Halostagnicola kamekurae: one gene and its partner. The protein of the gene in region 1 binds, or shares a complex with, the protein of each later gene. Links are inferred from orthologs where the notes say so. Each region holds a gene or a part of one and is shown on either strand. Other genes may lie near its edges.

Region 1 (3,305 bases):
GGCCGTCGACGTGGTCCGTGTGCTCGTGGGTCGCGAGCACGGCGTCCGCTTCGGTGACATCCTCCGGATCGAAGGGAACGGGAATCATGCGTATCGTCCGCGGGGGACTCCCCGTTCCGAGATAGGGATCGATGAAAACGGTCGTTCCCTCGTCGCCTTTCAGCGCGAAGCCGTTACAGCCGAAGTACCAGACGGCGACGCCGTCCGGATCGGCGTCCTCGATCGCACGAACAAGCCACTCGCCCCAGTCGCTCGTTGTCATACGTGTGGGTGCTCGGAGTGTGCGGGTAAGTGTTATCGTTTCGCCTCAAACCGTGAGAGTCGCCGCGAAATGGGGTGTGTGACCGAGATGAAACCGAGGACGAATCAGAACGCTCGAGAGCTATACTCAACACGACGCCGAGAGTTCGACGATAGCGGCGGTCTCGTCGTCTCGGCCCGACCCGTCTCGATAGCGAACGCTGCTTTCGTCGCGGTCGTACTCGATCAGGCCGGCGTCCTCGAGGAGCGGCAGATCGGTGTGTACGATGGCGCCCATAACGTGTCGCCAGTCGCCGGGCGCGACCGACTGGGTGTTCCCGTGGTCCGGTTCACGGGTGAGATCCATCGCGATCGACTCGACCGTGACGGCGTGCGAGCGGTCGGCGAGGGTTTCGACGATCCGCCGCCGGCGCGGATCGGCGAGCGCCTCGAACAGCGCGTCCGTCTCGTCGGCGTTCCGATCCTGATCCTCGAGGTGCTCGAGGAGTCCCGATTCGAACGCGTCGGGGGTCTTCTCCTCGAGGGTTGCAGCGCCGATGGCCGCGTCGACGCGTTTCGTCTCCGGATCGTAGGAGAGCACCCCCGCATCGGTGAGCATCGGAAGGTGGCGGTGGTGCAGATCGAGGAGCAGACTCTCGAGCGAGGCGACCGAAAACCCGTCTTCGCCCTCGAGTCGGTTCGCGAGTTCCGCGGCCGTCCGCGTCGATCGCGGTGTCTCGAGTACGAACGCGACGAGACGGCGTCGAACGGGGTCGGCGAGCGCCTTGAGCGTCACATCGAGGCGTTTCTCGTCGCCAGTTGCAGGTTTACTCGTCGGACGGTTCGCATAGTTCGTCATTACCCGCTCTGGGAGCGCGATCTCATTAAGCGCGTTCCCAAACCTCTTAGGACTGTGAAAGCGGATAGTCACGGGAGTAGAACGCTTCTCTCAGTGGTATCGGAGGATACGGCAGAACGCGTTTTCGCAGGAGATTACCAGGTGCCGTGGAACGTATCGAACTCGAGGCTGTCGAGCGGTTCGTGGCCGACGGCGATCTCGTACTCGCCGGGGGTGAGCATCGGCTTGTGGAACTGCGGGCCGTCGTCGGTCGTGATCCGAGGACACCCGGTGTTGACGAAGGCGTCCATGTCGAAGTTCCGGAGTCGATCGGGCGTGACCTCGTCCATCGTGATGAGGTAGGCGTCGTCGTTTTCGTCGAGGATGTCCTGGGCCTGCTCCCAGCGGCCCTGTCCGATCTTGGTACAGAAGATGACGCCCCACTTCTCGGCGTCCATCGCGCGGTGGATCGCGCCGTAGCGCTGTTTCATGAACTTCTCGGTGTCCGCGACCGTCACGACGTTGTTGACCGGGTCGGCGATGACGACGTGTTTGTCGGGGTGTTCCATCGCAAGCCCGAGCGGGTGGAACTTGCCACCGCCGACGTAGAGAATCTGGTTCGCGGGCACGTCAGCGCTGGCGTAATTGCAGCCCAGAACCTGTCCCTCGTGGGTCAGTCGGTCGTCGCCGCGACGGCTGTCGACCTCGTAGCCCCGTTCCTCGAGGAACTCGCGCATCTCCTCGTAGAGATTCATGTGTTGGGCCGTCGTCACGAGGCCGACCTCGGGGTCGTCGTCGGGGTCTGCGAGCGTCTCGAGGGCTTCCTCCATGATCGGCGTCACGTCGACGTTCGAGAACAGCGGGACGTAGATCACCTTGTCCGTGTCCTTCATCGGCGAGTGGCCGAAGTGGACGAAGACGTCGGTGCGTTTCATCAAGTACGTATCGAGGTCACAGGCGCCGTAACAGGGCTGGCCCGAGAGCATGATCGTCACGTCGTCGCCGACGCGCTCTCGGAGGTCGTCCGCAACCTTCGGCCCGCGGCGTTTGAGGCCCTCGGGGAACTGAAGGCCGACCTTCGTGGCGTCGCGGTCGTCGATTTCGTCGACGATCCGCTCGAGTTCGTAGTCCCACTCCCGATCGTGCTTGAGGCTCATTCCGGTGTTTCGGAGGTCTCCCTCGCTGTACTCCGACTGCTGGCTCATTACACTTTCATTCGTCGGCGCACGTAAAACGGCGGCGCTTTGGCCCCTCGAGACGATCTCACCCCGCGTTCGGTTCGAACGGTCGGACGTTCAGCCGGTCCGAAAAGTCATGGTACTGCAGTCTAAATGGAGGGCCAATGGTAGCACGAGGCGATTCGGACGGATACCTCTTCGACCTCTATCGCCAGTACATCGGCGAGCCGTCGGGTCGAAACGACGTCTACGTTGGATTCGGGCTGTTCTTCGGCGGGATCGGACTCGCAGTGACGGCGCTGGTACTTTTCATCTGGGGGAGCACGCATGAGCCACAATCGACGGCGTACGTGACGTGGACCGAACCGGCCTACGGGTTCGGAATGCTCTCGCTTCCGGCGATGATGCTCGGAATCGTCGTGTTGTTACCCTCGAACCGACGGATGCTCTATACGTCGCTCGCGGGCGCAGCGATAACGTTCGGAGCCGTCCTCGGTTTCTTCTATGCGTATCCGTCGGACTGGAACGGCTTCGGTCAGGATTACACCGTCGAAGTCGTCGCCATCTACGCGGTCGGCATCGCGGGGCTCATCGCATCCACGGGGGGTGCGCTGATTGCCCACTACTTAGAGCTCGCCCAGTCGGCCGGCGTCGGCGAGGCTCGAGACGGCGAACGGGCCGATTCCGAGTCCTACACCGACGAGGAGATTCAACAGGACATCGACGACGCGATGGAGGACGTCGAACTCTCGTGGGGCGGCGTCGAAAAGGACGACAACACGCAACTGAGCTTCAGCGGTAACGAGTTCGACAACGTCGAGATCGGCGATACGGCGAAAACGACCCGATCGTCCGGCGTCGATTCGCAGGTGGCCGGTCTCAAGGGACTCAAGGGCGGCGAGACGAAGACGACGACCTCGAGTTCGTCCGTGGAGGACCAGACGGCGAAGCTCAAAGAGCTCAGAGAGCAGAAACGGGCCGAGGAGCTGGCGGCGGACGATTCGGATGGCGCTCTCGACACTATCGCGACATCGTTGCGGTCGGGCGTA
Region 2 (3,263 bases), 1.1 Mb from region 1 along the record:
GGGCGCTGGCTCGAGGTCTCTTCCGCCTCGAACTTCGAGGAGTTTCAGGCCCGCCGAGCAGGGCTTCGCTACCGGCCAGAACGCCACGAATCGGCCGAGTACCTCCACACCCTGAACGCATCCGGGCTTGCACTCCCGCGGGTGATGGTCGCGGTCCTCGAGTATCACCAGAACGAGGACGGCACGGTGACGATTCCCGAAGCCCTCCGACCCTACATGGGCGGACAGGAAGTCATCGAGGGTCACGAGAAGGTCGGCGAGGCGGCACTCGGCGCGGGCGAGCGCGAGTAGCGCTCGAGCGTTGGTCGCAGAGGAGAATAGTTTTTGTGTGGGCGAGAACGATTGTTTGTGCTCTCACTACTGATTACAGACGGACAAAGCGAAGCCACGGGGCTCGACTCCGAGCGGTTCATTCAGGACAGTGGACACCCGTCGTCCATCTGGAATCGTAAGGCGCTCTTCAGCCAGTGATCGAACCGAATACCAAACTACCCGCTCGAGCGGAGCAGCGTCGTTTGCGAGAAGAAAAAAGCGAACGAACGGTCGCAGCTTAGATGTAGTCGATCGCCGGCGGCAGCTCGAGTTTCATGCCCTTGCGCTCCCGGATTTCCATAATCTTCTCGCGCTGGAGCGAGTCAGACATGACCTCGAAGCCTGCGTTCTCGGTGTTCCAAGAGGCGCGCCCCTCGGTCGCAGAGCGGATGTCGGAGGCGAACCCGATCATCTCGTCGACGGGCGCGATACCCTCGACGACCATGAGGTCACCCTCCTGGTACATGTCGTCGACGCGGCCGCGTCGACCCTGAATCTCGCCGGAGGCGGCGCCCATGTGGTCGTTCGGCACGTCGATACGGACGTCCTGCATCGGCTCGAGCATCTTGATCTGGCCGTCGATCAGCGCCTTGTGGACGGCGTTTCGCGTCGCCGGGATGACCTGTGCCGGGCCGCGGTGGATCGTGTCCTCGTGGAGCTTCGCGTCGTGGAGGCGGATGAGCGTCCCCTGAACGGGCTCGTTGGCGAGCGGACCGTTGTCCAGTGCGTCCTCGAGTCCCTCGATGAACAGCTCCATCGTCTCGTTTAAGTGCTGGATACCCTTGGTGGCGTCGAGCAGGATGTTCGAGCCGTGGATGTGCTCGACGATCTGGGAGTCGTCCTTGTCCATGCCGGCTTCCTGCAACGCTTCGCGGCGCTCCTGTTCGGGCATATCCATCGACGCCTCGCCCATCTTGATCGTCTCGACGAGATCCTCCGTGAGCGGCTCGACGGAGATGTAGAATCGGTTGTGGCGGTTCGGTGAGATCCCTTCGACCTGATCGCTCGCCTGCTGGATCGCCTCGCGGTAGACGACGATCGGTTCACCGGTGTTGACCGGAATGCCCTGGTTCTTCTCGATACGCTGGGTGATGACCTCGAGGTGGAGCTCGCCCTGCCCGGAGATCAGGTGCTCGCCCGTGTCCTCGTTGATCGTAATCTGGATCGTCGGGTCCTCCTTGGAGACCTGACGCAGCGTCTCGATCAGCTTCGGCAGGTCGTCCATCGTCTGGGCCTCGACGCTCTTCGTGATCACGGGCTCGGAGATGTGCTCGATGGATTCGAACGGCGTCATCTCGACGCTCGAGACGGTCGAGCCGGCGATAGCGTCTCGCAGACCGGTGACGGCAGCGATGTTGCCGGCCGGGACGTTCTCGACCTCCTCGCGCTCGCCGCCCATGTAGATGCCGACGGACTGGACACGATTCTTGCCCGCAGTCCCGGAGACGTACAGTTCCTGACCCTTCTCGAGGGTACCCGAGAAGACACGTCCTGCAGCGATTTCACCGGCGTGTGGGTCCACACCGATATCCGTAACCATCAGGACGACTTCGCCGGTCTCGTCGACGAGGCGCATCTGTTCTGCCAGTTCGGACTCGTCGTCACCACGCCAGACGCGCGGGATACGACGAGGCTGTGCCTTGATGGGATTCGGGAAGTGCTCACAGACCATATCGAGCACGACGTCCGACAGGGGCGTCTTCTCGTGAAGTTCCTGTCGTTTGTCGTTTTGCTCGAGCTCCATGATCTCGGCGAAGTCCATCCCGGTTCGCTGCATCGAGGGCATGGAGACGCCCCACTTGTACAGCGCGGAGCCGAAGCCGACGGTGCCGTCCTCGACGGAGACCGTCCAGTCGTCGATGTCGTCCATGTCTTCGGTCATCCCGCGGATAAGTTCGTTGACGTCGCCGATGACCGAGACGAGACGCCGTTGCATCTCTTCGGGGCCTTCCTGTAGTTCCGAAATCAGCCGGTCGACCTTGTTGATAAAGAGCGTCGGTTTGACGCCTTCTCGAAGCGCCTGCCGGAGAACCGTTTCGGTCTGTGGCATGGCGCCCTCGACGGCGTCGACGACGACGAGCGCACCGTCGACGGCACGCATCGCTCGAGTGACGTCGCCGCCGAAGTCGACGTGGCCCGGCGTGTCGATGAGGTTGATCAGGTGGTTGGTATCCTCGTACTCGTGGGTCATCGAAACGTTGGCCGCGTCGATGGTGATCCCACGTTCCTGTTCGTCCTCCTCGGTGTCCATCGCGAGCTGTTCACCGGCTGTGTCGTCGGAAATCATGCCGGCACCGGCCAGCAGGTTGTCCGTAAGCGTCGTTTTTCCGTGATCGACGTGAGCGGCGATGGCGATATTCCGGATGTTCTCCGGTTCGTCCATCAGCCGTTCACACTCCTGTACGATCTTCTTGCGTCGGCCCATATACCCACCTTTACCGCCAGTGGGGTCAAAAGGGTAGTGTTTCGCTGCCGTCGGAAATCGAGACAGTAACCCGCTGGACAACGCGAATCTGTCGTTTGGGTGAGTGAATGTCTTCCACGAACTCCACAAGTGACGCGGCCCGAGTCGGAAAGCCAACCGAAACTCGAGCGGTACCTACCGGTACCCAACGGGCGAAACAGACATACTCTCCCAACCCTTGCTATAGACACCCATGGATATCCGCGTGCACGGATCCGGTCCCGCTGCGCCCTTTCTCAGCGCCCGAGACCGCTTCGAAACCGAACACGATCTCTCACTGCCCGTCACCGTTCGTCTCAGAAACGATCCCGACGAACGCACCTTCGCCGCCCACTACGACGACCACCACGTGCTGAACATCTCGAGACAGGCCGCTTCGAGTGCAATGGCCAGCGAACTCGCCCTCCACGAGTTCGCCCACATGGCTCGTCACGAACAGGCCCATCCCTCTCACACGCAGTCGATCGACGAAGTACTCTATCTCGCG

The links. Proteins that work in one complex are often made in the same cells at the same time.
Region 2: the proteins of dph2 (region 1) and BM348_RS01695 are in contact, whole or in part, in a crystal structure (PDB 6Q2D), measured with the Methanobrevibacter smithii proteins. The link is inferred for Halostagnicola kamekurae from one-to-one orthologs. Residues at the interface, in WP_011954460.1 of Methanobrevibacter smithii: Met1, Met3, Tyr4, Pro28, Glu29, Gly30, Leu31, Met33, Phe58, His80, Thr124, Gln126, Ser179, Gly180, Asn181, Phe182, His183, Leu185, Tyr201, Asn202, Phe211, Ile215, Arg291, Asp295, Asp296, Gln298, Met299; in WP_011954157.1 of Methanobrevibacter smithii: Pro482, Asn483, Lys484, His485, Tyr553, Asp555, Glu556, Glu559, Leu560, Leu591, His592, Glu593, Asp594, Ala595, Val596, His597, Arg598, Gly599, Pro600.

What each region holds. Positions count from the first base shown.
Region 1 is NZ_FOZS01000001.1:1,445,791-1,449,095, reverse strand. The notes cover bases 259-3,249. They hold dph2 (diphthamide biosynthesis enzyme Dph2), read right to left. Parts: upstream 2,284-3,249; coding sequence 1,234-2,283; downstream 259-1,233. Other genes in these bases: BM348_RS07445 (DUF7139 domain-containing protein), read left to right, coding at 2,421-3,249; BM348_RS07455 (DUF7344 domain-containing protein), read right to left, coding at 389-1,099; BM348_RS07460 (MBL fold metallo-hydrolase), read right to left, coding at 259-262. In the rest of the region: more of BM348_RS07460, read right to left, coding at 1-258; more of BM348_RS07445, read left to right, coding at 3,250-3,305. UniProt on the Methanocaldococcus jannaschii protein: Catalyzes the first step of diphthamide biosynthesis, i.e. the transfer of the 3-amino-3-carboxypropyl group from S-adenosyl-L-methionine (SAM) to the C2 position of the imidazole ring of the target histidine residue in translation elongation factor 2 (EF-2).
Region 2 is NZ_FOZS01000001.1:340,420-343,682, reverse strand. The notes cover bases 145-3,093. They hold BM348_RS01695 (elongation factor EF-2), read right to left. Parts: upstream 2,738-3,093; coding sequence 551-2,737; downstream 145-550. Other genes in these bases: BM348_RS01690 (DUF5781 family protein), read left to right, coding at 2,970-3,093; serS (serine--tRNA ligase), read left to right, coding at 145-291. In the rest of the region: more of serS, read left to right, coding at 1-144; more of BM348_RS01690, read left to right, coding at 3,094-3,263. UniProt on the Methanocaldococcus jannaschii protein: Catalyzes the GTP-dependent ribosomal translocation step during translation elongation.